2 linked regions of the Spartinivicinus marinus genome follow. The protein of the gene in region 1 interacts with the protein of each later gene in a pairwise test. Links are inferred from orthologs where the notes say so. Each region holds a gene or a part of one and is shown on either strand. Other genes may lie near its edges. The genes, in order: gyrB and gyrA.

Region 1 (17,219 bases):
CACCTTATCATCATTACCTGCCACTGAGTTTCCTAATATAGAAGAAGGTGAAAGTGCACATTCTTTTTCTGTTTCTCAGGCAAAACTTCGTCGCTTAATTGATCGAACTGCATTTGCCATGGCACAACAGGATGTTCGTTATTATTTAAATGGTATGCTATTAGAGTTACGTCCAGGTGAATTACGTGGTGTAGCTACTGATGGTCATCGTTTGGCAATGTGTACAGTCGAGGCTGATATTAATAATGCTGATTTACACCAAGTAATTGTGCCACGTAAAGGTATCTTGGAAATGGCGCGTTTACTGACAGGTGGTGATGAGCCAGTTAACATAGTCTTAAGTAATAATCATATTCGTGCTCATACGGGTGACTTTTCATTTACTTCAAAATTAGTGGATGGCAAGTTTCCTGATTATCAACGTGTTCTTCCTAAGGGTGGGGACAAAATTTTAGTTGGCGAGCGTCAAGTACTGCGTCAGTCTTTAAACCGTGCTGCAATTTTATCTAATGAAAAATACCGTGGTGTTCGGTTGTTGATGGACAATAATGCGTTGACGATTATTGCCAATAACCCAGATCAAGAAGAAGCTGAAGAGCATGTTAATGTTCAATATGATTCAGAACATCTGGAAATTGGTTTTAATGTTGGCTATTTACTTGATGTGTTATCAGTTTTATCTGGTGATCAAGTAAAACTGACATTGTCTGACTCCAATAGCAGTGTACTACTGGAAGAGCTTGAAGATGGAGATTCTACATTTGTAGTAATGCCTATGCGGATGTAATGGGTTTGTATTGATAATACTGCATGAGCATTTCCCGTTTATCAGTTTCCAACTTAAGAAATCTACGTTCTGTTAACCTAGAGTTTGCTACTGACATTAACCTGTTTATTGGAAAAAATGGCAGTGGCAAAACCAGCTTACTTGAATCTATTTATTTACTTGGACTGGCTCGTTCCTTTCGAAGCACTAAGCTTAAACCAATTATTAACTCTCAGTCTCAAGAGTGTACTGTTTTTGCTGAACTATCAGTAGGACGTAATCGAAAGCTGCCATTAGGGTTAAAAAGGAGTTTATCTGGAGAGCTTATGATTCGGTATGCAGGTGAAAAGGTTCGCACTGTTGCACAACTTGCACAATTATTACCGATACAAGTCATTAACCCAGATACTTTTCAGCTATTAGAAGGAGGCCCAAAGTTAAGAAGGCAGTTTCTTGATTGGGGAGTGTTCCACGTGGAACATCTCTATATGGAACACTGGCGACAGGCGCAAAAATGCATAAAACATCGGAATAGTCTACTCAGACGTGATAAAATATCACCAACCGAATTAAAAGTTTGGAGTGAATCTTTAGCTAACTTAGCCAGTAAAATTGATCAGCAACGCCAGCTTTACATTGATCAATTTGTCCCAGTTTTTAATGAAATTGTTTCTCAGTTAATCGATTTACCGGATCTATCACTAAGCTACTACTCTGGTTGGGATAAAAAAGTAGAGTTGCTTGATTTGCTTACATCAAATTTTGATAAAGAACAAAATCAGCATCGCACTTTATATGGCCCACATCGTGCAGATCTAAAGGTGAAAGTTGATGGTCTGCCAGCTGATGAAATACTTTCAAGAGGACAATTAAAGCTAGTGACAGCAGCATTAAAAATAGCGCAAGGTTTTTTATTTAATAAGTTTACTAACCAGCAGAGCATCTATTTGATCGATGATATTGCAGCAGAGTTAGATAATGAAAAGAAAAATAAGCTGTGTCAGCTTATTGAAGCAATGAATTGCCAAGCATTCATAACATGTGTTGAAGAGTCATCTTTAGATTATGAATGGCATGAAACAAAAGATGTAAAGATGTTTCACGTGGAACATGGGCAAATCAAACCAGTTGATAGGGCCGATAAAGGCTGAAAGTTATCCTTTCAAATCAGGAGTTATCGTGTATGACCACAAGTTACGATGCATCAAATATTAAAGTTTTAAAAGGCTTGGATGCAGTTCGTAAAAGACCAGGAATGTACATTGGTGATACGGACGATGGTACTGGTCTTCACCATATGGTTTTTGAAATTGTAGACAACTCAATTGATGAGGCACTTGCAGGGTTTTGCTCAAAAATTGATATCATCATTCACCCAGATAACTCGGTAACTGTTAAAGATAATGGCCGTGGAATTCCAGTAGACATCCATGAAGAAGAAGGGAAGTCTGCAGCTGAAGTTATCATGACTGTATTGCATGCTGGTGGTAAGTTTGATGATAACACTTATAAAGTTTCTGGTGGTTTACATGGTGTAGGGGTTTCTGTGGTAAATGCATTATCCAGAGAACTTCGCTTAACAATCCGTAGACATGGTAAGGTGCATCAGCAAATTTATGATCATGGTGTATCGAGAGAGCCGTTAACCGTCATTGGTGATACTGACTACTCAGGAACAGAAATACAGTTTTATCCTTCAGAAGAAACCTTCACCAACATTCACTTTAGCTACGATATATTAGCTAAACGTTTACGAGAACTATCTTTCCTTAACTCTGGTGTTTGTATTCATCTTAAAGATGAGCGTAGTGGTAAGGAAGATGAGTTTAAATACGATGGTGGATTAGAAGCATTTGTTGAGTTTCTTAATCAAAATAAAAACCCCGTTAACAAAGTATTTCATTTTACTACTCAAAGAGAAGATGGCATTGGAGTAGAAGTTGCCATGCAATGGAATGATGGCTTCCAGGAAAATATTTACTGCTTTACTAACAATATTCCTCAGAGGGATGGTGGTACACACTTGGCAGGTTTCCGTGGAGCGCTTACCAGAACGCTTAACTCATATATTGAAAAAGAAAATCTAATGAAACAAAAAGTTAACACTACTGGTGATGATGCCAGGGAAGGGTTAACTGCTATTATCTCTGTTAAAGTACCTGATCCAAAATTCTCTTCTCAGACTAAAGATAAGCTGGTTTCTTCAGAAGTTAAATCTGCAGTAGAGCAGGAAATGAATAAACTTCTTTCTGACTATCTGCTTGAAAACCCTCAAGAGTCGAAGTCTATTGTTTCTAAAATGGTTGATGCAGCACGGGCTAGGGAAGCAGCGCGTAAAGCAAGAGAAATGACGCGTCGTAAAGGGGTGCTGGATATTGCTGGGTTACCAGGCAAACTAGCAGATTGTCAGGAAAAAGATCCAGCGTTATCTGAACTCTATATTGTGGAGGGTGATTCCGCTGGTGGTTCGGCTAAGCAAGGGCGCAACCGTAAAACACAAGCAATCCTTCCACTGAAAGGTAAAATCTTAAATGTTGAAAAAGCACGCTTTGATAAAATGCTTTCTTCAGCTGAGGTTGGCACATTAATTACAGCTTTAGGTTGTGGTATTGGTCGAGAAGAGTTTAATCTCGAAAAATTACGTTATCACAACATTATTATCATGACTGATGCTGATGTTGATGGCTCGCATATACGAACACTATTACTTACTTTCTTCTTTAGGCAAATGCCAGAGTTGATTGAGCATGGCTATGTCTATATTGCTCAGCCTCCTTTATACAAGGTGAAGCGTGGTAAGCAAGAGAACTACATAAAAGATGAAGCTGCCTTAGATGATTATTTAATACAGGCAGCCCTAGAAAATGCTGCACTATATGTAAATGAAGATGCTCCTGGAATTGGTGGTGTACAGCTAGAAGAGTTGGTGAGTGCACATCGTAAAATAGAGTCTGCCATCAATAAGCTTTCGCAGCTTTACCCTTCAGAGGTATTGAAGAATGTTGTCTACAGTGAAACAGTTGCTGAAGAGGGACTGAAAAATGAGCAGCTAATAACAAACTGGGCTGCAACTCTAAATAAAGCACTGGAGGTAGAAAGTAAGTCTGGAAAGCTCTATAAAGTTGAAGTGCAGTATGATAAAGAGCATCAAGTATGGCTGCCAGTAGTTAAGTTAACCCATCATGGGGTTGATTATGACTACCCTCTGTCAACAGAGTTCTTTATCTCCAATGACTACCGTAATATGGTCAAGCTTGGGGATAAACTCTCTGGCTTACTAGAAGAAACTGCCTATGTTGCTAAAGGTGAAAGGAAACAACCTGTAGACAGCTTTGAAGCTGCTTTAGATTGGCTGATGAAAGAAACCACCAAGCGCTTTACCATTCAGCGTTATAAGGGTTTGGGTGAAATGAACCCAGGACAGCTATGGGAAACAACAATGGACCCTGAAGTAAGGCGGATGCTAAAAGTATCAATTGAAGATGCTATTGCAGCTGACCAAATTTTCACTACTTTGATGGGGGACCAGGTAGAACCAAGAAGAAACTTTATAGAAGATAATGCGTTAAGAGTAACTAATCTTGATGTGTAAATAAAAATAATTCTTTAATTAAAAACAAAAAATGGAGCTAATCAAAGCTCCATTTTTTTGCAGCTTAAAAAATATTAAGAAATCCTAATTTTCCTTCTATACTTACATATTAATCTTGTCTTTAGTTTTTTCACTAATGAACAACAGTCTTCTAAAGAACCCTGCTCAAATCAACTCATCGCCATTTAAAATAAAGAAAATTACGACTACATTTGGAGTATAGTAGTTTTGTTTTAAATTAATATGCTGTTTAAAATTATAGTATTTTTATATTACACAAAAACAACAACAGCCTCTGGGTAGATAGGGCAAATCAAATGTTAAAATTTATTATTGTATTAGTTGTAATAATTGCTGTAGGGGTTGGAGGCGCGCAGTTTTACATAACATATAAAGTTGACAAGTTTTTAGAGCAAATGAGTAGCTATGCCGCAATGACAGGGGCTGACTTTTCCTATAAAGATGTTCAGACAACCTATGATGGCGCTGTGGAAGTTAAGGGTGTCAGCATAGACTTTCCAATACCTAAAGAAAATGAAAAGTTTAGCTCAACAACTGATTTGGTAAGAGTTAAGTTTCCCTCTTTGTTAGATATTATCCAGCTTGGCTATAAAAATATGAAAGAGCTACCTGCAAGTGTGCAACTACAGGTAGAGGGTACTCGCTCATCACCTCTGGATAACGATTTACTTAATAGACAGTTGACACCCAATGCAGCGTACAAGTATCCATTTTATATGAAAGCAACAGAAATGGGGCTTGATGAAATTGTTGCAGATTTTTCAGTGGGCTATTTGCATGATGCATTTACGGCAGGAGTAAATTTTGATATTGACTATAACGTACGAGGGCTAGGTAGTTATAATATAAACTTGAAAGTAAAAAATATTAGCTCTTTAGAACCTAGAGCTTTAATGATGCAAGATCCACAGCTGCAATTGCTTACATTTAATTATAATGACGAAACGTATAATAAATTATGGGTAAAAAATTGCCAGGAAAAAAATAAAATAACTGCTGATCAGTGTATATCGGATGAGCTTGATCGGTTTAATAAAAGGCTTTCCAGAGACTTCCAATTAAGTTTTTCAGATAAGTTTGAATCTGAAATGACAAAATATATGAAAAACTCTGGCTCAGTAAAAATAAGCATAGACTTAAGTGAGGGTTCGAAGTCATTAATGCAAGCTATGGAGTTGGCTGAAGATCCGTTAGAGTTACTTGTCTATCAAAATGTTATTCTTTCAATTAATGGAGAATATATACAGCCGATTTTTAAACCATTAAGTGAGGAAGAGATTGCTGAATCAAAAGAAGCTATAAAACAAGCTATAAAGCAATCTGACAAACCAATAAAGAAAAAGGAAAGGAAAAAAATAGTATTAAAAGTTTATGATGACTATAAGCAATATATTGGTAAGAAAGTATTATTAATAACAGATAAAAGAAAGCAGTATGTTGGTACTGTTTTAGATGTAAAACCTGAAGGTATAAAAATTAAAGTTCGGTTAGAGAAAGGAGATACATTTACTTACCGCTTATCTTATGATCGGATTAAATATGCGGAGGTGTATCAAGCAGAGCCCCTTTATCGTTAACTAAATTGAAATAAAACAAAGAAGATATCCAGAAAACTATTTCCCCCTTTGTAAAAGGGGGGAGGCCACCTACTGCAGAGATAAGGGATCCTGTTACATAACTAACTCCCTCTTTTAGAAAGAGGCGGTTGGAAAAGAATGTTCTGTTATTCCATATCGAACACAAAATTTATTCTCTGCCCCCTTTTCTGAGGTTGTCAGAAAAGGGTATTAGGAGGGGGTTTTAGTAGAGATACTCTGGTGGTCTCGGTGGATCAATAACAACAGGGGGATCAATAATAGGCGGTCTTGTTGGTGGATCAATAACAATAGGTGGCCATATTGGTGGCCTGATTATGTTTACATTCATGCATAGCCAATTAACTTCATAATCCTCACATTTTTTATCTGACTGATGTTTATTTAAACATTGTAAACCTAGCCTAGGAGACAAGCTAAGTCTTTCTTTTAGAAGATAATGGCTCTTTTTGTTCTTAGCTGAACGAGCTTGAATAGCTATTGGATTTAGGCATTTTTTTGGCCGTTTTTCTACTTCACCAATAAAGTTAGGCTTTTGGTTATTTTTCCAACCGCTCCAATGGTAGCTAATCTTTGGTGTTGTTGGGGTAGAAGAGCAGTGTGATGCTGACGATTTCCAATGAAGACTATTGTCAACCTTACCCTTAATACAGTTGATATCTAAAATAGTACGATAGTTCGTTATATTTTTATTTGGCACTATTAAATTAAGGTTACCTTTTTTTTGCTGCAAAATTTGTTGAAAGTTAGCTTTAGGAATGAATTGACTACTATCATCATTAGCACGAGCTAGAATGTTTCGCTTAGTTCTATTTAAGGCAGTAGTGGTTCTTCTATCAAATTCAAGCTTGGTTTCAGTGAATAATGTTCTGCCTAGTGCATCTTGTAGTAATGTGGAGTCAGGTAGTAAGCCAGGTTCACCTGGCCTTCCTCTATGTTTAAGCTGAATACCGCATTGATTTATATCATTACAGGTAAGCAACTGCTTCATTTTGTTGCGTACTGCTTTTTTAGAGAATAGAGGGTTAATTCCATTTCGTAGGTCTTTAAAAGTAAAGTTGTATAGCTTTATCCAATCTACATCCAGATTGAACGTTTTAATGGGCTGAGAGCTAATGGACCAGTCAACAACACCTGTTAAAAGGTGCTGCCAGCCCTCACCGTTGGATAACAGACTATTAATATCTGCTTTCCAGCCAGGTAAAGTAACCGCATCAAACGTAATTCTATTATTAGTAGAACCTATTGTTGGCAAATTAGAATTTAAACTATAAAGTAAATTAATATTAATATCGTAAACTTGGTCAGTCCCTTTTAAGTGGCAAATTGGTATTGTAACAAAAGGATCAGAGCCACCTTCTACAGGTATTTTTTCAATTTTACAATCTAAGGTTAATTGACCATTTTCAATATCAAAAGCAGTTGCTATAAAGTTAAGCTCTGCATATTGATATAAAGCAGGAGTAATGCTTGTATACCCTTGTTCTCTAGCTTCTTTTATTAATTTAACAAGCGAATTTTTATTTTCTAAGGTAGTAAATTGACCACCAAAACCTACCATTTCATCGCCTAAAAAAGGTTGGCTTTGGCCATATAACGTAACAGCATAAAAACTAGGGATTTGCCATTGAGGTGCTCTAAATGCATGGCTATATTCATTGTTGTTTAATTTATACGTTTGTTGTGCTATTGCACCATAGCGAGAAATGTATTGTATTTTTTTTGGCTGCTTAGTATCTCTAATAATATGAAATTGATTTAAAACTTCAGCTGAAAAATTTACAGCACTCATTGTATTCGATGAATTAATAATTAGTGGTATGCTACCTAGTAAAGCCAAATGCTTGAGTCGTTTTTTCATATAAAATGTCCGTATTAACTATAGACTTGGTGAGCAGAAACCCTTCGCAGAAGGGGGGGGGTACCAATACGTTACTTATTTTCATTGCAGTGATTTTTGCCAGATAAATCAGGACAATTTTCACCTATCCAGTTTACGAATAATTGCCTCATGGGCTTGGGCAGTGCGGGGGCTGCCATTGGCATACCAGGGGAGAGTGCCTGTATTTCTGTTTCTACTTCTAGAGTTCTGATTTCAAGACGGCGCCAAATTTTCCATGGTGAATTTTTACCTAACCACTGGCTTATTGTTGTTTGGTTGGTCGCATCAAAATATTGTTTTGCTCGGCCTTCAATTCCGTGGCAATGAACGCACATGCCATCTCGAAAAAAACGATCCCAGATATAACTAATAGCTTTATCATTTAGTTTCGTAGAATTTTTTAACGGCTTATTTACAATCGTTTTAATTCGTTGGTTAATACGCTGTTTGGCTTTTTGATAAGATTGAGTGAATAATTGTTGTAATCCTTTAGCTGTAGCTTTATTTACCTTAATAATAGGCATCGTTCTTTTGCTATCAGGTTTTTCCAATAATCCATTAGTAAAATGATAGATCCAATCAGCTGAGAAAAGGCTTAAGCCTTGTTTATCATAAGGGGCTATAGTGGACTCATGGCAGCTTTTACATTGTTGATTCCAAACCTTTAGTGCTTGCTTAGTATCTGCTGTAACTGTTGTAAAAGCTGAATCAGGAAAAACCTGGTTATTATTTAATTCGTTGATTACGTTGTTGAATTGTTGCTTAGTTAATTTAGGGTAAGCCAGCATAGTTGTATATGGTACTTTAAACTTATTTAAGCTAACAGGTTGACGCAAAAAGTCGAAAAACGCTTTAGGGGAAAACCTTGGTATATCATTAACAGAAAAAATGAGTTGTTGAGGTGCATTCATATAAGATAAAGGGGAGTGGCTTAGTTGAGACAGGCGGCTTTTACTAACAGGTAAAGCAAATCGTCTTTTATCAAATAGACCTTTATGAACATTAATAGCAACATCATTAATTTCCCTATGGCACCCATAACACTGGCTATCACGCCAATGGCCAAAGCCATTTGGAAAAAGTCCATCTATCGGCTTTACGCGAGCAGGTGTGTGACAACCGTAGCATTCTTCAACATAGCCAGCAGTTGCTGCTGGCTGTGAATAAGAAACAATAAACAGCAGAAAAACAACGAATAAATAAACAGCTCGAAGCTTGTATGCAGTCATAAACAATACTATAAAAATCAGAAGCTAATACTAAATCTGGTAGTAGTTTGGCCTGCTTGTAATTCGATTGGTTTTAAGGCTGTTTCCTGGTCTATTTCAACATTAAACTCAACAAGCTTATTTGGAATTGTTACTGGCTCGGTTACTGTTTCTGTTTCTTCAGTTGTATTTGAATTTACTTCCTCATCAGGCGATGGTTTATCTTGATTGATAACTTGAAGGTTAAAGTTGTTAATAAATAGTTGCCAGTGCTCTTTTGTTTGCTGATCAGTAGCAGTACTGAATAGGGTAGGGTTATTTATCGCTAACTTTAAAGATGAGTATAGAAAATCTGGCAGTTTTCCGGAGTAGGTTTGTTTCTCCTCATCAAACGTAAGAATATTATCTTTAGCTAAAATACTGATAATATCTGGTTGAGAAATAGTAATAGGATCTACTTTGCTAGCAATATCTGCATGAAAATTAACAACCTGGTTACTATTTAAAAACTCAACCAGTTGTTGTTCTGGATGCTCTATGCCACTGTTAGCAAATTGCTCTTTTGGATAAATAATCTTTAGCTTACATACACTAGGGTAACCACCAATAAAGCTTTCCAACTTATGAACAGTATATAATCTTTCAAGTTCTTGCACTAACGCTTCTGATGGCTCACAAAGTTTTGCATCTTCAGGTAATAAGTTAATCTTTGCATCAACAACATCATAGTTATTTAAAAAATCATAATAAATTTCATTATTATCTTTTCTTATACTGGGGTTAAGTGTTACCCAAATAACTTTAGTATTTCTGTTTAATCGAGTTGGTCTAAGTGATTTTTGATAGTAGTTTTGATACCAGATAGGACCTTTATTCAGTTCTTTAACAGGTACATGAATAATACCATTATCTTGTACCATTCGATCCCAATCTAAATCAGAAAAGTGAATATTTTCCGCATAACTATAGCAAGCTAAGCTAGCTAAGCCTGCAGCCAGCAATTTTTTCATAATGAAATCTCCTCCGTGAATAGCAGGACATCAACATAGAAATGTACATGTTGATGCCCATTAAGATTAAAGCTATAAATGAATAATTAACACGTAAACCGTATTACTGCTGGTTTGCTATATCACGACATGCTGGATCGTCCATATCCCAAGACATTTTTCCACCTAAAGTACCGGTTACACAGCCTATATTCATAGTAGTTGCTGAGTTTTGAACAGTTCTGCCTGGGTTCCAGTATAAGTAGCGAGTTTCATTCTTTTTCACCAGAACTTTTTGGTAATTCGCTTTTAAGGTAAAGACAGAGCTACGGCTTTTCTTTAGTGGATCAATTTGCGACTCTTGGTAAACAGCTACTTCATTGAATAACTCTGTTTCAAGATCTTTTTGGAACGCTTTGACTGCATCATTAAATGCTGAATCACTTGGAGGTTGATCCTTATATTGACCATCAGAGTGAAGGAACTCTAATTTAACCCCACATTGCTCTTCGTTAGGGCAAGTTGCTAGATTTTGGAAAAAGGCTTCAATTTCCACATCGACACAAGCAAAGTTATGAATGGACATATAGGTATGTGCTTGCTCAAAAATCTGTTTCCACTTAATGCTTGCGCGAGCAACTCTGGTTTTCCGTTCAGTACCAATTTCCCACTCAACGTCCGCGGTGATTAAATCGTCCCATTGAGCACCATCATCAAGTTTATCTTGAATTAGTTGATCAAAACCTGGTAGTAAGACTGCTTGGAAAGGAATATTTTGAGAGACTGTGCTTTTTCCCTGAGGGGCTCTGGAGTTTAGACGATACAACATATCTGTTGGGTAGTAATCTCCATCTAACCCTTTTACTTCACACTCTACAACCGTACCTAAGCCAGTAATATCTTCGCTATCTTGACAACGAACATCGGCTCTACCTGCACCAACATCAATTGCAGACACCATAAACTTAGCTGCTGCTTTGCTGGCAGGCGCGGCACGAACAGTTAAGCCATAACTTGATGCTTCATTATTCAAACGCTGAAGGGCTCCCAGGCTACCAGATGTTGAAAATGAACCACCTAAGTTAACAATGGTTTCTCCCTCAAAAATACCACGAGTGACTTCCCGAGAAGATGCTGCAAAACGTGGGCGAGGAGCTGTTGTATGGGTTGCTTGTAGGGCAATATTACCTAATTTAGGCACATACCAGAGAATTTTATTATTATCTGAATCTGCAAATAAATCGAAGTTAGCCAAAACTTCTGCTGAAAAGTTTTGGGTTACTGGCTTATCTCTAGGATCCATTGGGGTGGCATTTATATTAGTACTGCAAGCAGCTATTGCTGTTGCTAAAACGAGCGCTTTTTTTTGCATCCATGACTCCATATTTTTATAAGTAATTAAATTATTTTGATGCGCTACTAGTGTTAAAAAATTAACAGATCATTACAATGAGCCAAAAGTCTAAGCTATACCAAGGTATTAGTTTTACTGTGAGTGATATAAAAAATATAAACAATGAAATTTGGATAAAGCTGAGTTGGTAAACAGTAAAAATGTCCTATAAACTCAGCATGAATGGATTAGTGACTATTTAGTTTTATTAGGAAAGCTATTATATATAAGATGTATAAAATGCTCTGATAGACTTTAAATCTTCTTCGGAATTTTCAGTTAAATGAAATGTATACCCTAACCCAACAACCCTTTTTTTGTGATCAATAAAAGCAAGGCTGATGGGTACATTGGCATTTTTAGCAATATAGTAAAAACCAGTTTTCCATTGTTTTGTTTTGCTGCGGGTACCTTCAGGGGATATCACTAAAGAGAAGTGGCCACCCGCTTTAAAATAGTTGGTAACCTGCTCTACTAAGCCTGATGACTTGGAACGGTCGACAGGAATACCACCCAGCCAACGCATGAGTGGCCCCAGTCCCCACTTAAACAATGATTGTTTACCTAACCAGCGTACTCTTACGCCCATTTTCAAAGCCATGCCTAGGGTAATAAAAAAGTCCCAATTGGAGGTGTGAGGGGCTGCAACTATTACCGACTGTGTCAGATCAGGCTTGCTTCCTTCAATTGACCATTTAGCTAGTCTAAACAAAATAGCAGCAATTTTGCCTAAATAGTGACAAAGTTGAGTATGATCGAAAATAGTCTTCTGGTTGATTAACATGCAATTTGCTTAAAATAACTACTGATATACAGCCAGTTTATCATGAACTTATCCATTAGGCTTTGGTTAGCGCTGAAAACTGGGGTTATGTGTTCGTTATTGATTAAGAAATAACTTATGTGAGAACTGTTTATGTCTTAAGGCTGCAGAATCATCTAGCCAGTACTCATAGAAAGCAAGATACTCAGGGGTGTGTCGATATTTTGTTAGAATTTGATTAATCTTATCCATGACCTTATAGCCCCATTTATTTTTTGAACAAGCCATGTAAGTCTTAGAATATAAAGGCATCTCTTTAACAGGGAAAAAATGAATAGCATTTTCATACCCATGCTTGCGGGCAAAGAACTTAGCTTCTACTGGGAAACCGATGATATAGTCCAAGTGATCTGCCATAAGCATTTGAAATAGACCACTAAAAACATCGAGTCCAACTCTTTCTATAATTGTTTTTTTCCCTTTATACTTTTCGAGAGCTTGCTGAATGCCGCCTGCGTAGTTCCTTCCTTTGGCAATACCCACGTTAAAACGACTTCTTTCCATTAATTTATCAATAGATATATAGCCGTTTTCATCAAGATAAGGAGCGAAATCAACGAGTCTTTCTTTTTTAAAAACAACGCCATTTGGTAAAACTAATAACCGTGGAATTGAATATAGGATAAACTGTTCTCGCTCTTTACTTTTAAAAAGCCCAACAGTACAACCGTTTCTTACTTTTAAGTCATGAACAATTCTAGAATAATTGGCCGTAACAAATTGATGTTGAAATTCTGGTAACTGTTTTACCATAAACTTCTCAGTTTGGTCATTGTATCCTTTACCTTTGTCAGGGCCTTTAGGTATTGAGCCTGGAGGGAAGTCAGCATGATACCAAGTAATAGTGTCACTCTTTAGCATCGCAGGCAGGCAACCCAGCAAGAGCATAACAATAACGGTCAATAGTTGCCTCATAGTTATGTAACAGCTTTAAAGTTATCAGTCTTCTAAATACCATGAAATATAGACCATAATGATAGTCATCACCTGCTCACAGCCCTACCTTGGCCTGATTAATGATCTCGTAATAATGTGAACACTTTGAAGTTCTACTGCTTCTGCTGTCCCATTAGTCGGGAAATTTACTACATCATTACTGTCTTCTTGATGCATAATCTTGCTGTATTAGGAGTGAGCGTTATAAGTCTTTGGAAGTACTTTATTTCAATCAAAGTGTTGTTTTTTTGAGCTACTTTGAGTAGTCTTTTGTTATGGTTGATGGGGTCTCCGGCGAGAGTTTTACTTTTGCCGTAGGCCCTTTTAACCGCCATCTGATTAGTACTTCACATGCAAGGTAAGGTAATAGGTTGGAGAAAAGCGACAAACTTTCTTCACTCTTAACGTCTACAGTTTTTTGAGATCAACAGGCTTTGCCAGCCACTCTCGTCCTTTTAGCATCCCATGCCAATAAACAGCTGGAAGAACTCTATGCTTTAGATGCCAGGCCAGACGACTGGGTTGAGTTCCTTCGTTAAGCCAACTGGGAAATGTAGGTGACACCTTACCTCCATATAAAAACTCAGCCAGGACGATTTTGCCTTTTTCTACTGTTAATGGGCATGAGCCATAGCCATTATAAGCAACACTAGGGTTATTGCCATTTAGGCAATGAGTAACATTTTCAGCTACCACGGGAGCTTGTTTACGAGCAGCTGCAGCAGTTTTTGCGTTAGGAGTAGAGCAGACATCACCCACTCCAAAGATGTTTTGATATTGAGTGTGTTGCAACGTATCTGGATGAACATTTAACCAGCCATTGTTATCAGCTAATGGGCTATGACGGATAAAGTCTGGTGCTAGTTGAGGAGGGCACACATGTAAAAGGTCGAAAGGCTTTTCGATAGTGTCTTGTGAACCTTCAGAATCCGTTAGAGTAAAAATGGCTATTTTATTGTTAGCGTCTATAGCTGTTAAATTATGTTTATAAAAAATGTTTGCAGAATATTTACGGATATATTGCATTAATGCTGGCACATACTCTTTTACACCAAACAAGCTGTCACCAGCATTATAAAAATTTAGTTGAATATTATGTAGCCTATTATTTTTAAGCCAATAATCAGCAGATAAATACAGTGCTTTTTGAGGAGCACCCGCACATTTAATGGGTAAAGCTGGTTGAGTAAAAATGGCTTTCCCAGATTTTAACTGGGTAACCAGTTGCCATGTATAAGGTGCTAGCTCAAATGAGTAATTAGAAGTAATTCCTTGCCTACCAAGTGCTTGTGGCAACCCCTCAATAGCTGCCCAGTCTAGCTTGATGCCTGCAGCAACAATCAAGGCTTGGTAGCTAATAGCTTGATTATTTGAAAGAATAACTTGGCTTTGTTCTGGTTTAAAATATTTAACCGCGTGCTTTATCCAGTTAGCTTTTTTGGGAATGACATCAGCCATTGGCTTCACTGTTTGCTTGGCTTTAAATACTCCAGCGCCAACAAGTGTCCAGCCTGGTTGGTAATAATGGCAATTAGCCGGATCAATAATAACGATATTTAAGTCAGGTTCGCGATTTAATAAGCTGGCAGTAGTTGCTATACCGGCAGCACCGCCACCCACAACAACGACATCATAATGAGAGGTTTTATTTTCTATAGTTGAATTAGATGTATGGAGATTCATAAAGCATTCCTTTGCTATCGATCCTACGCTTTGGATATATGTATTTAAAAAATTAAGTGAAAATATTAGTTATCAATGTCTGCTAATTGTTGTTCAGTCCATGCATGTAACTCATTACTCAATTGTTTATGGTTTTTATCAGTGGTATCAATTGGCTGGCCGATGACGACTGTAATGGTTCCTGGGTTTTTCAGCCATTGATAGCTAGGCCAGACTTTGCCTGCATTATGAGCTACAGGTACAATCTGTTTAGCTGCGTTGATGGCTAATGCTGCACCACCAGAAGAGTATTTGCCTAATTTACCATAGGGTTTACGGGTACCTTCAGGAAAAATTAATATCCAGTTGCCTTTTTGTAATAGAGTTGTGCCTTTACTAATAATAGTTTTTAAAGAGCCGCGAACATCCTTTCGATTGATAGCAATGGGATTTAGCAATCGAAAGGTCCAGCCAAAAAAGGGTATGGCTAATAACTCTCGTTTGATGACCTGAGTTTGTGGGGTAAAAATCGTTTGTAGAAAAAACGTTTCCCAGGCGCTTTGATGGTTACTAATAATAACGCCTGGCGAATCAGGAATATTTTCTGCACCAATCACTTGATAGTTAACACCACATAGGTGTTTGGATAAAAATAAGGCAGTGTGACACCAAGGTTTGACGATAACCCGATGACGTCGATTGGCGGGTAATAGTGGTAAGCTGACACAACAGAAAATAAACCAGAACATAGTCCAGGTGCTTAATAATGAATAAAATAGTCCTGTATTAATAATCCTCAGCATTCAAACAGCCTTATTTATATTGAACTTGTTTTAGTAAAGCACTGGTAAACTCTGCAAGGTTTTTATACACCGGCACATCATAAGACAGTTCAGCTAATTTTTTTAGCGTATTTTGCCCTTTTCCTGTTGTTACCAATGCAGGCTTGCAACCAGCAGCAGCTGCTGCTTGCAGATCTCTTAATGAGTCACCCACTACCCAAGTATCTTGTGGAGTAAATTGAAGTTGTTGCTTTAGTTGATAGATAAGGCCTGGTTTTGGCTTTCTACACACACAGTTATCATCTGGACCATGGGGGCAATAAGCAATGGCTGTAATTGAACCTCCTGCTTGGTTTACTAACTGCTCCATTTTGTTATGCATGGCGGTTAGGGTTTCAAGAGTGAAATAGCCCCTCGCAATGCCTGACTGGTTAGTTGCTATAGCTACTTGAAACCCAGCCTTACATAGCTCTGCTATAGCTTCAATGCTACCGGAAATAGGCAGCCACTCCTCTGGAGATTTTACAAAGGCATCGGAGTCTTGGTTGATTACACCATCGCGATCAAGAATGACTAAAGGCATTTATTTAATCCTGGCGCAGTTTTATACACCTTTCATTGAGAGTATATTTTTCTACGCATTTACTACTAAAACTAAGTTCCTACTTCTTATGAAGCTGCCGCAACAGGTATTTTTAGTTCCCTCTCCCAGAGGAAGAGAGGCTCACTAGCTATTGCATAGTGAGCGATAGCGTTCTTAACTCTTATAAGAGCGCTATCCGGAGCAGGGAGATGGCATTAAGAAGTCTGCAACAATGAAATATCCGCTACCTTCAAAAACAAGTCTCGTAGCTGTTGCAGCAATGCATAACGGTTTTGTCTGACTGCTGTATCATCCACATTAACCAGCACTTGATCAAAGAAGTTATCCACATTTTCTTTTAGTTGAGCAAGTAACTCTAATGCTAAAGTATATTGACGGTGCTCAAATAGAGGAGTCACTTCTTGTGTCATTTGTGCCACTTGTTTAGCCAAGGTTTTCTCTGCATCTTCTACCAACAGGCCATCATCAACAGAGGCTGGGATATCAGTGTCACCTTGTTTGGCTAAGATATTGGATACCCGTTTGTTCGCGGCGGCCAAGGCTTCTGCTTCAGGTAGTTGGCGGAAATGTTCAACTGCTTTAACACGTTGATCGAAGTCCAGAGGTTGTACTGGGCGTAAAGCTTTAACAGCCATGAATACTTCAACAGGTAGTCCTTCATCCTGATACCAGGCTCGGAATCTTTCTAAAATGAAGTCCAGTACGGTATTAGCAAGTGATTCAACAGCATCAAGCTTTACACCTGCTGCTTGATAGGCATTAATCGATTCTTCTATGCAGGCTTTTATATCCAATGACAGCTCATTGGTTACCACAATTCTTAAAACACCTAACGCAGCACGGCGTAATGCAAATGGGTCTTTTGTACCTGATGGTGGTTGGCCAATACCAAAGATACCAACCAGCGTATCAACTTTATCTGCAATGGAAACAGCAGAGCCTGTTAGGGTTGTAGGGACCTGATCA
Region 2 (15,871 bases), 2.2 Mb from region 1 along the record:
CTTTTTTAGTATCTATAAAATTATTTAAGTTCCATTCTGTTATAATATTACTCAGACTAGCTTCAACATTCTCATTATCTATACTATATCCTGAAAATAGTTTTCTATTATTTCCATAAAACTTATAAAAATACTTATTAATTTTCAGTGCTTCTTTAAAAGATGAAAAAACATCTTCTGCTGTTATTTTAAAAACCCCTTCAGCATCTAATTCCATTATTTGAGAGTTGTAAGGCTTACTAATTATTACTTCAGTTTTATATATTGGTGTTTTAATAAAAAGATAGCTTATTGCAAGAACTAAACTAACAATAGTAGTAATAAAAATTGTTATTTTTTCTCTAAATAAAACAATAAATATATCTTTTATTGATATCCCATTCTCATATGAATAATTTTTTATATCCATTGATCTCTTATATTTACCCACGCTACCGCCACAGGTTTATAATTACTTTCCTGTCACCTGTATTATATTATTTTTTATAAAGAATACAGACCTTTAAACAATATTCTTTTATAATCCATATTATGACAAAATACTAACAGCTTAAGCTATACCAAACTTACAGGTAAGTTCACTTTAAATAGATACTCATCATCATAATAATTAATTTATTATATAGAGTTACACTATAGAAGTTTATATTACAATTTTTAAAGATATAGCAATCTCCTTTGCTCTGAGTATCAATGCATCCAATACATATAATAAATAATTTTAATGAATTCTTAACTACATTAACATTGCTAATTTCATTTTATGCTGACTATTTAGATTACAACATAATTAATAAAAACCTTTAAACTAAATTATACTTATATAAACGTTCTTTTTTTTATCCTGTTGTAGACTTGCATACAGTTTTGTAACTGTTACTTCGAAATAAATCGAAAGAAGTTTTATTTTTTCAGCTAATACCTTTAACTACTTAGATTTACACAGATCCTTAGTAACCAATAACCCTTATTATAATTTATTATCTTCTAAATAAATTTACAAATTTTGTATATCTATTATTTAGCTACTCAATTGATAAGATTTAGCTTAAATAATTAGTGTATCATTAGTAAGCCACAACCTGTCTCTGTTCTGCAATTATTTTCTGTGTTCTATTTAAAATATTTAGCAAGACAACACAAAGCTCCATTCCTGAGTCACAAACATACACTGCTCTTGGGTCCTTAAAAGATCCATCTTTAAGTTGATTCTACTTGAAAACTGGTTAACCAGAGAGAGACTCCTCCTGAGTTTTGATGTTTTCAACAAGTTCATATGGAGCTTTCGCAAACTGCTCTCCAAACCTAACAAAGCCTATTACACCACGAGTAGAGCTTACTTTACTGAACAATTGATTTAGCATTATTTGCTTCTAAAAATAAATAACCCGGAAATAAAGGCTCTTCCTTGCCGTTTTTCTTAGTTATAAAAGAGCAATAAACAGAAAAGTGCTGGTTTTCTAAGTGAAATACCGCTCTTTTATCTTCTCGCAGCTTTGATCTAATAAGATACCACATAATCTTGGCAAAGCACCTATAGTTATTTATACAATATACTAAAGTCTTGTACGATTTACTTTACTGCTATATATAGCGACCATATGGCAGAATAAGCTAAAGCATTTGACTACCCAAAAAACCTAACCGCTCAAGATAACAACATTTTCAGCAATAGGCTCTCTGACAAAATATCAATATATAGTTAATAAGTCTCTCCTTTCAGTTAGTCACGTTTAAATTGAGGTGCGAAATATACCAAAGCTAAGAGATGATAATATTCCTTATTACCAAATACCTAAATTTCAATAGACTATTACTATAGCATTACTGACCTTCAACACCATGTATGGGCTTAACTTCACCCCAGTGCTGACAGCTGGGACATTGCCAGTGCAGTTCTTGACCTGAGAAGCCGCAGTTAATGCAGCGGTAGAGTGGCTTTCCATCGGAGAGTTTCCTTGTTAGTTCCCTTAACAATCCTAGATTCTTTTTTGACTTGCCTTCAGCGATACCAATATGGATATCTATAAGCTGATTCAAGCCTCTTAATGAGGGGCGCCTAGCAAGCTGTTCAGCTATAAACTTGCCAGCATCTTTAGCCCCTTGTTTCATTTCTATTTCTTTTGCTAGTGATAAAACTATAGCTACTGACGGGTAATCCTTTAAGCACTTCTGTAAGTAACTATTTACTGATTTTTGTATAGACCCTGACTGCTCTGTACGTAATTCTTCTAATAGAGGGACTGATTCTGATATATAGTCTGGGTCCTGATTATATATTTTCTGTAATGCTTTTAATGACTCTTTTAAATTCCCTTGGCTGTATTCCAGCTTACCTAAAACCAAGCTTGCTCGTACACATTGTTTGTTATACTTCAACGCTTGCTTTAAATATTCCCTACCTTCAGTTGTATTCGACTTGGCTACTTGTTCTTCAGCAAGCTCACAATAAAAGTGAGCGACCAAATTTGAGTAGCTGACCACATTATTCTTTAATAATTTCTTCCCAATTTCAATAGCTAAAAGCCATTCTTTTTCTTGCTGATAAATTGCAAGTAATAACTCTAGCGCTTCGACTTGAAAACCGGCACTGACTTCTACCAGTTGTGTCAACAAACCTTCAGACCTGTCCAACAATCCAGCCGAGTAATAGTCCCGTGATAGTTCCAACTGCACCATCAAAGATTGTTTTTTAGTAAGACTTGGCCGTGCTAATAGGCTTTGATGAACTCTAATTGCTCGATCAACTTCACCACGCTTACAAAATAGCCTTCCTAATGCAATGCAAGTGTCGAATGTCTCTTGGCTATCTGGGTTGGTTTCTAGTGCTTTAATAAAAGTATCAATTGCTTCATTGGTTTGTTCATTCAACAAATAATTCAAGCCAATAAAATACTCTTTAGATAGCCGCTCCTTTGACTTTCTAACTTTTTTGCGCTTATCTCGACGCCCTAACCAAAACCCAATGGCAATTGCGCAAAAAAAACCAAGCAAGTAAACCGTATCGTTCAAAGATTAACCTTTATAGCGAACTGGTGCGAAGCTTTTGAATTTCATCATCTCTACGCTTCAACTTTGACTTTAACTGTTTGTTTTTCAGTTGTAGTACAATAAGCAAAACAGCCGCTGAGATTAGTCCCATCACTGCACCAACAATAAATACGACTATCAGTATTACTGACAATTTGATCTGCTCTAACGAATAACCCAAAAAGCCGATGCTGATTTCTTGTTGGTTAGCGCCAATAAACTCGACTCCCGCTAGCAATAAGATAACAAATAACACTAGCCAGCCAGCCCACTTCAAGTAATTTAGTAATTTAACCAACATTTAGCTCTTGACCCACATAAGACCATATTATTAGTCAGAATTATAATGGCAAATAGGTAGCAGTAAAATGACAAATGCCGTATTTATCATAGCCTGTGTTTAGTAATATGCCACTTGTCTTTATAGATTACATAAACATGAGTTTGCTCAATCTTTTTAGCCATTTACTTCTATCGGACTAAAAATAGCTAACCAGTTCTTAATTAGCAAGTAAGTTCCTGATTATTAAGAAGATATAATTGCGTCACAAACAAAAAAGGCGACCTATTGGTCGCCTTTTTTATCGTAGCAAGAAGTTATTATTCTTTGCCACCATCCATTTGAGCTTTAATCAGGTCACCAATTGTAGTAGGACCAGAAGCTTCCAGCTCTTGCTTCCGCAACTCTTTTAATGCCGCTTTCTCATCCGCCTCATCTTTTGCCTTAATTGACAAGCTGATTACACGGTTTTTACGGTCAATGCTAATGATTTTAGTATCAAGCTCTTCGCCTTCTTTTAAGACATTAGTCGCATCCTCAACTCGATCACGACTAATTTCAGAAGCTTTCAGAGTACCTTCCACTTCATTAGCTAAGGTGATAACCGCTGCTTTAGCAGTCACTTCTTTAATCACACCTTTTACGATAGAGCCTTTTTCATGCAAGCTTGCATAAGAAGCAAACGGATCTTCTTCAAGCTGCTTGACACCTAAGGAAATACGCTCACGCTCTGGATCGATAGACAGGATAACAGTCTCGATTTCTTCACCTTTCTTGTATTTACGAACGGCTTCTTCACCTGCCTCGCTCCAAGAAATGTCAGACAAGTGCACCAGACCATCAATTGCACCATCAAGACCAATAAAGATACCAAAGTCAGTAATAGACTTGATGTTACCTTTAACTTTGTCACCTTTGTTGTTCTTGGTAGAGAACTCTTCCCATGGGTTAACTTTACATTGCTTGATACCCAAGGAAATACGACGGCGCTCTTCGTCGATGTCTAGTACTTGAACTTCAACTTCATCACCCAATTGAACTACTTTTGATGGGTGGATGTTTTTATTAGTCCAGTCCATTTCAGAAACGTGAACTAAGCCTTCAACACCTTCTTCAAGCTCAACGAAACAGCCGTAGTCAGTTAAGTTAGTTACTCGGCCAGAGGTACGAGCACCTTCTGGGAAGCGATTCTTAACAGCTACCCATGGATCTTCACCCAGCTGCTTAAGGCCAAGCGAAACACGGTTACGATCACGGTCAAACTTCAATACTTTAACCAGAATTTCGTCACCCACATTAACGATTTCGCTAGGATGCTTAATGCGTTTCCAAGCCATATCAGTGATATGTAGTAGGCCATCAACACCACCTAGGTCAACGAAAGCACCATAGTCAGTCAGGTTCTTAACAATACCCTTAACTTCTTGGCCTTCTTGTAGAGACTCAAGTAATGCTTCACGCTCAGCACTGTTTTCTGCTTCTAGTACACTACGACGAGAAACAACAACGTTATTGCGTTTCTGGTCCAGTTTAATCACCTTGAAGTCAAGCTCTTTGCCTTCAAGGTGAGCTGTATCACGAACAGGTCTAACATCAACTAAAGAGCCAGGTAGGAAGGCGCGAATGGTATTAATGTCAACCGTAAAGCCACCTTTAACTTTGCCGTTAATAATACCTTTAACAATATTTTCTGCTTCGTAAGCTGCTTCCAGCTCAGTCCAGGCTTCTGCTCGCTTGGCTTTTTCACGGGATAAACGAGTCTCACCAAATCCATCTTCTACAGTGTCTAAAGCCACTTGGACTTCATCACCAACTTGAATGGCTAACTCACCGCTTTCATTAAAAAACTGCTCTTTAGGAATAACACCTTCAGACTTCAAGCCAGCATGGACTGTTACCCAGTCGCTATCAATATCAACCACGATTCCACTGATGATGGAACCAGGTTTCATGTCTAATTCTTTTAAACTTTCTTCAAATAGTTCGGCAAAGCTTTCGCTCATACTCATTCCTACATAAATCAATTGATAATGTCACCTGTATCTCCCAGAACAAAAAATGGTTAGATAAACTGGATGACAAACCGCATTTCCAGCTAATACGGGGTAATTAAAAATATAAGGCGGTAGTAAGTATCACTGGAATCCTTACTACCGCCCCCGGTAAAGCTATTGTATAAACCTTTACAAGCCTCTAGCTTCCACTTCAGCCATCACTTTTGTTACAACTTCAGTAATGGTTAGCCTAGACGTATCAATTATAATAGCGTCTTCCGCAGGCTTTAATGGAGCAGTTGCTCGCTTCATATCGCGCTCATCCCGAGCACAAATATCTTCTAAAATCTGATCAATGTTAGCACTAAAACCAGATTCTTTCAATTGCCTAAAGCGCCTTTCAGCACGAACCTCTGCTGATGCGGTTAGATAAATTTTTAAGGGCGCCTTGGGAAACACAACTGTCCCCATATCACGCCCATCAGCCACCAACCCAGGAGCTTCAGCAAAAGCCCGTTGACGCTCCAATAATGCTTGTCTAACTTGCGTTAATGCCGCAACTTGGGATGCCAGTAAGCTGATATCTTCTGCACGTATTGCACGCTCTACTCGCTCACCTTCTAGAATAATTTTGGCTGATTCAGTTTCTGTTGCAGCCACAAATTGCACATCTAAATGAGCAGCCAACACTTTTAAGTTATCTTCATCAGCAAGGTCAACCCCATGAATTTGAGCAGCTAATGCAGTTAAGCGATATAAAGAGCCACTATCTAACAAATGCCAGCCAAGCTGATTAGCCAACAATGAAGCCACTGTGCCTTTTCCTGAACCACTGGGCCCGTCGATTGTTATGACTGGCACTTTGGTAAAATACAAATCTGCCATCACTTAGCCTTCAACAGTCAGGTTAAAGCCAGATGCCTGAGCCAACTCAATAAAATTTGGGAATGAAGTAGCCACATTGGCGCAGTCTTTTATCACGATTGCACCTTGAGCAACCAGCCCAGCTACAGCAAAGGCCATTGCTATCCGATGATCGCCTAAACTATCTACTTCACCACCAGTAATTGAACCACCCACAATTTCAATACCATCAGGCAGTGCTGTAGCGTTTACCCCAAGAGCTTGTAAGCCATCAGCCATGGCCTGAATTCGATCACTTTCTTTAACTCTTAGCTCTTCAGCGCCACGTAAGACTGTTTTTCCTTCGGCACAAGCAGCAGCCACAAACAATACGGGAAATTCATCAATCGCAAGTGGCACTTGATCTTGGGGTATTTCAATTCCCTTAAGCTTCGCATGTTTTACTTGAATATCGGCAACGGGCTCGCCACCCACCATCCGTTCATTTTTAAGGGTTAAGTCCGCCCCCATGGCTTTTAAAATATTAATCACACCAATTCGAGTTGGGTTTATTCCAACATGCTCAATCAGCAAATCTGAGTCTGACGTTATGGAAGCAGCTACCATAAAAAACGCTGCTGAAGAAATATCAGAAGGCACTTCAATATCTGCGGCAGACAATTTGCCCCCACCTGTTATACGAATACTGTCACCCACCACCTCTACTGGGTAACCAAAGCCTTGTAGCATACGTTCTGTGTGATCACGAGTCGGTGCAGGTTCAGTCACTTCAGTAATCCCTTCTGCATACATGCCAGCCAATAGTAAGCAGGACTTCACCTGAGCACTGGCCATTGGCATATTATACTTAATACCTTTAAGCTGCTGGCCACCACTGATTTTTAAGGGCGGTGTGCCGCCTGCTTCTGTATCAATCACTGCCCCCATTGATCTGAGAGGATTACCCACTCGCTCCATTGGCCGTTTTGATAAGGACTCATCCCCTGCCAATGTGACATTAAAAGACTGCGCAGCCATTAAACCAGCAAACAACCGCATGGCTGTGCCAGAATTCCCTAAATACAGAGGCCCTGGTGCAGGCTTCAAACCGTGAAGCCCTACACCATCAATTGTCACTTTACCTTGATGAGGACCTTCTATCACTACTCCCATATCACGAAATGCTTGCAAAGTGGCAAGGCTATCTTCGCCTTCTAAAAAACCACTGACTTGAGTTGTTCCCTCAGCCAGTGAGCCCAAAATAATCGAGCGGTGGGAAATAGACTTGTCTCCAGGTACACGGATAGTGCCAGTCAAACAACTAGCAGGCTTTGAACAATAAACGAGACTTTGTTGCTTCATAGGTTCTAGATATGCTTTTCGTGCCAACATTTTAGAAAAGTGTTCCCGAGCGACTTTAGCTCGAGTAAAAACACCTTTCATATATTGGCTGTTTCCTGTTTGAACGGCCACTTTTAATTTTTCAAGGCCGTCAGTGAAATCATTGAGTGCTTGGAGAACAGCTGCTTTATTTGCTACAAAAATATCATGCCACATGGTGGGATCACTGGCGGCAATACGAGTAAAATCTCTGAAGCCACCCGCTGCGTAGCGAAAAATCTCCTGGTTATCTCGCTCAGTAGCCAAGGTATCAACCAGTGAAAACGCTAGCAAATGGGGAAGATGGCTAGTCACAGCCAGCACTTCATCATGGCGCTGAACATCCATTAATAAAACTTCTGCCCCCATTTTTTCCCATAAAGCAGCAATAATTGTCACTGCCTGCTTATCTGAAAAAGCGTGGGGCGTTAGAATTACCTTATGATTTGCAAATAAATCTGCTTTCGCTGCCATCACTCCGCTTTGCTCTGATCCCGCAATAGGATGCCCTGGTATATATTGGGGAAGCAGCTGGCCAAAAACCTGCTCCATAGCAGTTAAGATATTATTTTTAACACTACCCACATCAGTGATTATTTTTCCAGTAAAATCACACCCTTTGATGGCTGTAAAAATACCTTCCATGCTTAAAATAGGTACAGCCAACACAATCAGGTCGGCTTGCGCAACCGCCTCAGACAAATCAAGGTAATAGTCGTCAATAATGTCTTTTACTTTAGCCAGTTTAAGTGCTTGCTCATCACAGTCACAGGCAATCACCCGGCCGCATATTTGATTTGCTTTAACAGCTTTGGCAACCGAGCCACCAATCAGGCCCAAACCAACAATGAGTACAACAGACTCTGATAGTGTTACGGATTTATTCATAAAATAAAGGGATAAAGCCAACGCTTTGGCTGATAACTAAAATTAAACTTACTGCATCGATACAAGAGTCAGCAGAAATAGACTTCAGACAGCAATCACCTGTTTAAGCACCGTTAACAGCCGCTGGTTTTCCTCAGGTAATCCAATACTCACTCTCAAATGATTTGGCATCTGATAATTCGCTACTGGGCGTACGATAACTCCCTCAGCCAACAGCTGTTGATAAATAACCTGGCTTTGTGCTCCCACTTCCACCGCAACAAAATTACCTTTTGATGAAATATAGCTTAAACCCAGCTCAGCAAAACCTGCCTCTAATTGCGCCATACCCTGCTGATTAATAGCAATCGAGTCGACTAAATACTGGTGGTCTGCTAATGCAGCTGCGGCTGCGACAAGCGCCAGGCTGTTTACATTAAATGCCTGACGAAGACGGTTTAAAATGTTAGCAACTGCCGGTGATGAAAGACCATAGCCCACTCTTAGACCAGCTAAACCATAGGCTTTAGAGAAAGTACGGGTAACCACCAAATTAGGGTATAGGCTTAAGTAGTCCAATCCATTTGGGAAGTTAGGGTCGTCAACATACTCTATGTAGGCTTCGTCCAGCACAACAATTACTTGGCTAGGAACCTTGTCTAAAAAAGCCTTAAGCGCTTCTTTACTAAACCAAGTGCCCGTTGGGTTATTAGGATTGGCAACAAAAATCAGCTTGGTTTTTTTCGTCACGGCATTAGCCATAGCGGTTAAGTCATGCCCCCAGTTTACAGCAGGAACAACTACAGGCGTAGCCTCTACTGCTTTGGTAGCATGAGGATAAACCACAAAAGCATACTCAGAAAAAATTACCTCATCACCTGGTCCTGCAAATGCCCGAGCAATAAGCTCCAACACATCATTAGAACCATTACCCAACGTAATTTGCTCTTGTTGAATACCATATTTTTCAGCAAGAGCACGCTTTAAAACAAAGCCATTACCATCTGGGTAACGGCTAAGCTCAGTAGCGGCAGACTCAATTGCAGTTAATACTTTTGGCGACGGACCTAGTGGGTTCTCATTACTGGCCAATTTAATAATATTGGCAGGCTCCAAGCCAAGCTCACGAGCCAATTCATCAATAGGTTTACCTGGCTGGTAGGGGTGAATCGTACGCACCCCTGCTCTGGTTAACACTTCTACATCACATACCATGAATTCACTTCCTTAATTTTTTATTTATAAAACCCCTTTAGGATAAGACCCCAATACCTTCAACTCAGATGCTCGGCGACCTACCTCTACTAATACTTTGCTCACGTCTTCATTATCAATATGTCCAATAAAGTCGATAAAGAAAACATAATTCCACGTGCCGCTGGTTGAGGGACGAGTTTCCACTCGAGTTAAGTCCACATTATGGGTATGGAATGGTTCAAGTAACGCATGAAGCGCTCCAGGCTGGTTACGCATGGCAACTACTATAGAAGTTTTATCATCACCACTGGCAGGCACAGCTTGATTACCAATAATTAAAAATCGAGTTGAGTTGTCTGGGCGATCTTCAATTTTTTCTGAGATTTTTTCTAAACTATATAATTCTGCTGCCATATCACCAGCAATAGCAGCAGAGTGCCACTCCGACTTAATTCGCTTGGCAGCTTCAGCATTACTATTGACAGCTATCCGCTCCGCATGAGGATAATGAGAGTCCAACCATTTACGGCACTGGGCAAATGACTGCGCATGAGAATAAATACGAGAGATTTTGTCTTTTTTCGTTGTATCAGCAATGAGCAAGTGATGATGAATTCTCAACTCAACCTCACCACATATTTGCAAGGGAGAGCCAATAAAGCTATCTAGGGTGTGATTGATCACCCCTTCAGTGGAGTTTTCAACTGGCACTACACCGTAATTCACAGCACCTGCTTCTACCTCACGGAAAACCTCATCAATAGCTGACATTGGAATACTAATTGCCGACTGGCCAAAATGTTTCAAAGCTGCAGCTTGAGTAAAGGTACCTTCAGGGCCTAAATAAGCCACTTTAATTGGTTGCTCCAGCGCCAAACAGGCAGACATAATTTCACGGAACAACCGAGCCATTTCTTCATCATTTAATGGTCCCTGGTTACTATCCATTACACTGCGTAATACTTGAGCTTCCCGTTCTGGCCGATAAAAAAAAGCATCTGCATTAAATGTCTTCTTAACCTTAGCCACTTGCTGAGCACAGTTAGCACGTTCACTAATCAAAGTTAAGATTTTATGATCAATATCATCTATTTTTTCACGCAATGCTTTTAAATTTTTTGCTGATTCTTCAGACATAATGGTTAACCACAACGTTGCTCAAAGTCTTTCATGTACTCAATGAGGGCATCAACAGCCTGCTCAGGAATTGCATTATAAAGGCTAGCGCGCATTCCGCCTACCAACCGGTGGCCTTTTAAGTTTAATAACTGGTTTGCTTCTGCTTCGACTAAAAACTGCTTATCCAGCTTATCATCAGCCAGGGTAAATGGAATATTCATCCAAGAGCGGCAGCTGACGTCTACTGGGTTCTGATAAAAGCTGCTTTGATCAATAAATTGATAAAGCTTTTCTGCTTTACGCTGATTAAGTGCTTCCATTGCAGCCACTCCCCCTTGCTGCTTCAGCCATTTAAATACCAATCCCGCTAAATAAATTGCAAAACTCGGCGGCGTATTTAACATAGACTGTTGCTTGGCCACTTGCTCATAATTCATTATCGAAGGTGTAATAGGCAATGCATTACCAAATAGGGATTTTTTTACAATAATCACTACCAAACCCGCAGGCCCAATATTTTTCTGTGCTCCAGCATAAATTAAACCAAACTGACTAACATCAATGGGTCGAGAAAGAATAGAGGATGACATATCCGCCACTAAAGGTACTTCACCTGTTTCCGGTACCCAGGCAAATTCAACCCCATTAATCGTCTCATTAGGGGTATAGTGGAGGTAAGCTGCTTGTGGGTTAAGTCGCCACTCAGCCATTTCAGGAATTTTGCTGTAGTTATTTTCTTTAGCAGAAGCAACAATATTTACTTCCCCATAACGAGCAGCCTCTTTACTCGCTTTTTGCGACCAAACACCAGTATCTACATAATCCATTTGCTGCTTACTACCCAGCAGATTCATTGGAATTGTCGCAAACTGAGCTGTTGCTCCACCTTGCATGAATAAAACCGCATACTCATCAGGTATTGCCATTAAATCACGCAAGTCTTGCTCAGCTTCTTCGACCACAGTAACAAATTCAGGGCTGCGATGACTCACCTCCATCACTGAAACCCCCCTTCCCTGCCAATCCAACAACTCCTGTTGTGCCTGCGCCAAAACTGCCTCAGGCATCGAGGCTGGACCTGAGCAAAAATTAAAAGCACGGCTCATAAACGTATTACTCCTCAGAAGGTAAACACCCAAGCACTTTATTTAGTTGTTACCCAATTAATGGAGACAGCCATAAAAGCTAAGACGACACTATCCAACGTATAGTTAGGGCAACTCAAAAATAAAGGGCCAGTATTCTGGCCCTTATTCAACTTGCAATTAGCTGCTACTCATCAGCAGGCAAGTCATCTTCAGGACCTGCCGCTTCATCAGTAGCCTCAGTATCCATAACATTATCATCAGCTTCATCATCCTCGGGTACTTCCCCAGGCTCAGCGACTCGCTCAATACCCACCAAGTGCTCATCGCCCGCCAGCTTAATTAAGCGAACACCCTGAGTATTTCGGCTTAATATAGAAATCTCGTCTACTCGGGTTCTCACTAAAGTGCCCTGATCAGAGATCAGCATCATTTCATCACCGTCGTCAACCAAAGTAGCTCCCACTAACGGGCCATTTCGCTCATTGCTTTGCATAGCAATAACCCCCTGACCACCTCTACCATAAACAGGGAAGTCTTCCAGACGGGTACGTTTTCCATAGCCATTTTCACTGGCAGTTAGCACTTGGCCAGTCTCACCAGGAATAATCAATGAAATAACTTGCTGGCCTTCTTGCAGTTTAATACCTCGTACACCTCGGGCCGTTCTGCCCATTGCTCGCACATCTGCTTCTTTAAAGCGAATAGCTTTACCCGCACTACTGAATAACATGGCATCTCTTTCACCATCAGTAATAGCAGCTGCTACTAGATGGTCATCATCATCTAGATCTACTGCAATTAAACCTGAAGAGCGAGGGCGACTAAACTGCTCCAATGGTGTTTTCTTCACAGTACCTTTAGATGTTGCCATAAAGACAAAGTGGCCATCGTTATACTCTTCAACCGGCAGAATCGTTGAAATCCGCTCATCTTCTCCTAACGGCAGAATATTATTGACTGGACGACCACGGGAAGTACGAGTTGCTTGAGGAATTTCATACACTTTCAACCAATAGACCTTTCCTCTGGTTGAGAAGCACAAAATTTGGGTATGGGTGTTAGCAACTAACAAGTGCTCAATAAAATCTTCATCTTTAACCCCACTCGCTGACTTGCCTCGCCCACCTCTCCGTTGAGCTTGGTAAGTATCCAGTGGTGTCGTTTTGGCGTAGCCACCATGAGAAATTGTCACCACCATGTCTTCTTCGGTGATTAAATCCTCAACGGTTAAATCCTGACGAGAACTGGTGATCACAGTCCGACGTTCATCACCATAACTTTCCTTGATCACATCCAGCTCTTCACGAATCACTTCCAATAAGCGCTCAGGACTAGCCAGAATCAAACCAAGCTCAGCAATCTTATCCAGCAACTGCTTGTATTCTTCCAGCAGTTTATCATGCTCAAGCCCCGTCAACTTGTGCAAGCGAAGGTCTAGAATGGCTTGGGCTTGAACAGGTGATAAGTAATAATGGTTATCACGCAAACCATATTGAGCGGGTAGCTCATCAGGACGACAAGAGTCTGCTCCTGCTTTATCCAGCATTGACAGGACTAAACCTGCTTGCCAAGGGGTATTAATTAACTTTTGTTTAGCCTCTGCTGGTGTGGGTGATTCTTTTATTAACTGAATAACAGGGTCAATGTTAGATAATGCAACTGCTTGCCCCTCTAAAATATGACCACGCTCTCTGGCTTTACGCAGTTCATAAACTGTACGACGAGTGACAACTTCACGGCGATGACGAACAAAGGCTTCTAAAATTTCTTTCAGGTTTAGTAGCTTAGGCTGGCCATCAACCAGTGCTACCATATTTATCCCAAATACAGACTCAAGCTGGGTTTGGGCATACAGATTATTTAAGACAACTTCACCTACCTCACCACGACGCAGCTCAATAACGACTCGCATACCGTCTTTATCCGACTCGTCACGAATTTCGGTGATGCCTTCAATTTTTTTCTCTTTAACTAACTCGGCTATACGCTCAATCAGTCGAGCTTTATTTAATTGGTAAGGAATTTCAGTGATGATAATGGTTTGTTTATTTTTCTTTTCATCAACTTCAATATCAGCTTTAGCCCGTACATAAATTCGGCCCCGACCAGTGCGGTAAGCCTGTAAAATACCTGCACGGCCATTAATGGTTGCTGCCGTAGGGAAGTCTGGGCCAGGAACATACTCCATTAAACCATCAATATCTAACTCTGGATTTTCTATCAATGCTAAGCAGGCATTAACCACTTCATTGAGGTTATGGGGTGGAATATTGGTCGCCATGCCTACAGCGATACCTGACGAACCATTAACTAATAGATTAGGAATCCGAGTAGGCATCACGACTGGAATCTGCTCAGAGCCGTCATAGTTTGGCACAAAGTCAACGGTTTCTTTTTCAAGATCCGCCATGATGTCATGGGAAATCTTTTCCATGCGAATTTCGGTATAACGCATGGCTGCTGCCGAGTCACCATCAACGGAACCAAAGTTCCCTTGCCCATCGACCAAGGTATAACGCATTGAAAAAGGTTGCGCTAACCGGACAATAGTGTCGTATACAGCAGAGTCACCATGAGGGTGGTATTTACCAATGACATCACCCACCACCCGAGCAGATTTTTTATACGGTTTGTTCCAGTCATTGCTTAGCTCGCTCATGGCAAATAACACACGGCGATGAACCGGCTTCAAGCCATCCCGAACATCTGGTAAGGCACGCCCCACAATTACACTCATCGCATAATCCAAATAGGACTGCTTCAGTTCATCTTCGATATTGACTGGAAGGACTTCTTTGGCAATTTCACCCATTATGGAATACGTTCCTTAATTTTGAGTACAAGCTAAAAGCCAACTGCGCCTGTAACGACATAAGGATCAGGCATCGGCACTGTTTAGAAATAAGGTTAAAAAGTCTTGGCTTGATAAATGACAAAACGGTTTTTCAACAATAAGAAATGGACGCCAAGTATACCTCAAATCATAGCCGCTGTATATTCAATAGCAGCGGGCTAACTCTATGATTTGCAGACTTTTTATCGTTTCTTCAGAAGTGACTGGCCAGTAATAATTTTAAACAGCACACGCCTCAAACAGATTTTTCAATTTTTCCGCTGTCGGATTAGCTACAATACCTCGTTCAGTCACAATAAAGTCCACCAATTCAGCTGGGGTAATATCAAAAACTGGGTTATTGACAGCCACGTTATCAGGCGCCAACTGCCGTTCAGCTAAATAACATAACTCAGTTGCTTCCCGATGTTCCAATGGAATATCACTACCACTCGCCATGGATAAGTCACACGTTGACAGTGGAGCAACCACCATCAACTTAGCCTGATGATAACGAGCCAACACAGCTAAACTGTAGGTACCAATTTTATTAGCCACATCCCCATTGGCCGTTATCCGATCAGCTCCCACTATTACCCAGCTTACCTTTTCAGTTTTGATTAGATGTGCAGCCGCACCATCAACATTAAGCTGGAAAGGAATGTCTGCCTGCTGCAACTCCCAACAAGTGAGCCGAGAACCTTGCAGCCAAGGGCGAGTTTCATCCACAAACAGTTGACTAATCAGCCCTTGCTGATAAGCACGACAAATCACCCCTAATGCTGTACCACTTCCTCCTGTAGCCAGCCGACCAGTATTACAATGAGTCAGGATATTACAAGGTGCATTAGACTGGGCTATTAATTCAGCGCCATAGGCAGCCATTTGCTGGTTAGCCACGATTTCCTGCTGAAAAATCTCGTTTGCCTCTGCTAACAAACACTCATCTAATTGACCTTCCTGGTGATGAATAACCCGCTTTTTCATTCGCTTAACGGCCCAATGCAAATTAACAGCAGTTGGCCGGGCTTGAGCCAGTGAGTCTAAAGTGTTTAATAATTCAGCTGTATCATGTTGTTTGGCAGCTAGCACTGCCCCATACGCTGCGGTAATCCCAATAGCAGGTGCTCCTCTGACGACCATTAGCTTAATAGCATCAATGACATCCGCTACCTGATAGCATAAAAAATATTGTTGCTGGACAGGCAGTTTACGCTGATCCAATAGTTGTAAATGGTCT

Evidence for each region.
Region 2: the proteins of gyrB (region 1) and gyrA interact in binary tests that used the Escherichia coli proteins (3 or more experiments, as listed by UniProt). The link is inferred for Spartinivicinus marinus from one-to-one orthologs.

Annotation. Positions count from the first base shown.
Region 1 is NZ_JAPJZK010000001.1:2,588,156-2,605,374, forward strand. The notes cover bases 1,608-4,653. They hold gyrB (DNA topoisomerase (ATP-hydrolyzing) subunit B), read left to right. Parts: upstream 1,608-1,949; coding sequence 1,950-4,358; downstream 4,359-4,653. Other genes in these bases: recF (DNA replication/repair protein RecF), read left to right, coding at 1,608-1,917. Outside these bases: dnaN (DNA polymerase III subunit beta), read left to right, coding at 1-787; more of recF, read left to right, coding at 811-1,607; OQE68_RS11570 (LSm family protein), read left to right, coding at 4,676-5,956; OQE68_RS11575 (hypothetical protein), read right to left, coding at 6,180-7,835; OQE68_RS11580 (hypothetical protein), read right to left, coding at 7,907-9,085; OQE68_RS11585 (hypothetical protein), read right to left, coding at 9,103-10,074; OQE68_RS11590 (hypothetical protein), read right to left, coding at 10,178-11,425; OQE68_RS11595 (lysophospholipid acyltransferase family protein), read right to left, coding at 11,667-12,230; OQE68_RS11600 (TIGR02285 family protein), read right to left, coding at 12,327-13,184; OQE68_RS11605 (NAD(P)/FAD-dependent oxidoreductase), read right to left, coding at 13,614-14,888; OQE68_RS11610 (lysophospholipid acyltransferase family protein), read right to left, coding at 14,954-15,670; gmhB (D-glycero-beta-D-manno-heptose 1,7-bisphosphate 7-phosphatase), read right to left, coding at 15,681-16,232; glyS (glycine--tRNA ligase subunit beta), read right to left, coding at 16,448-17,219. UniProt on the Escherichia coli protein: DNA gyrase negatively supercoils closed circular double-stranded DNA in an ATP-dependent manner to maintain chromosomes in an underwound state.
Region 2 is NZ_JAPJZK010000001.1:4,803,387-4,819,257, reverse strand. The notes cover bases 11,783-14,927. They hold gyrA (DNA gyrase subunit A), read right to left. Parts: upstream 14,611-14,927; coding sequence 11,983-14,610; downstream 11,783-11,982. Other genes in these bases: mtnA (S-methyl-5-thioribose-1-phosphate isomerase), read right to left, coding at 14,872-14,927; serC (3-phosphoserine/phosphohydroxythreonine transaminase), read right to left, coding at 11,783-11,816. Also shown: OQE68_RS21625 (Wzz/FepE/Etk N-terminal domain-containing protein), read right to left, coding at 1-409; OQE68_RS21620 (transcription termination/antitermination NusG family protein), read right to left, coding at 1,342-1,518; lipopolysaccharide assembly protein LapB, read right to left, coding at 1,825-3,012; OQE68_RS21610 (LapA family protein), read right to left, coding at 3,023-3,331; rpsA (30S ribosomal protein S1), read right to left, coding at 3,631-5,313; cmk ((d)CMP kinase), read right to left, coding at 5,494-6,189; OQE68_RS21595 (bifunctional prephenate dehydrogenase/3-phosphoshikimate 1-carboxyvinyltransferase), read right to left, coding at 6,193-8,415; hisC (histidinol-phosphate transaminase), read right to left, coding at 8,500-9,609; pheA (prephenate dehydratase), read right to left, coding at 9,634-10,728; more of serC, read right to left, coding at 10,734-11,782; more of mtnA, read right to left, coding at 14,928-15,871. UniProt on the Escherichia coli protein: A type II topoisomerase that negatively supercoils closed circular double-stranded (ds) DNA in an ATP-dependent manner to maintain chromosomes in an underwound state.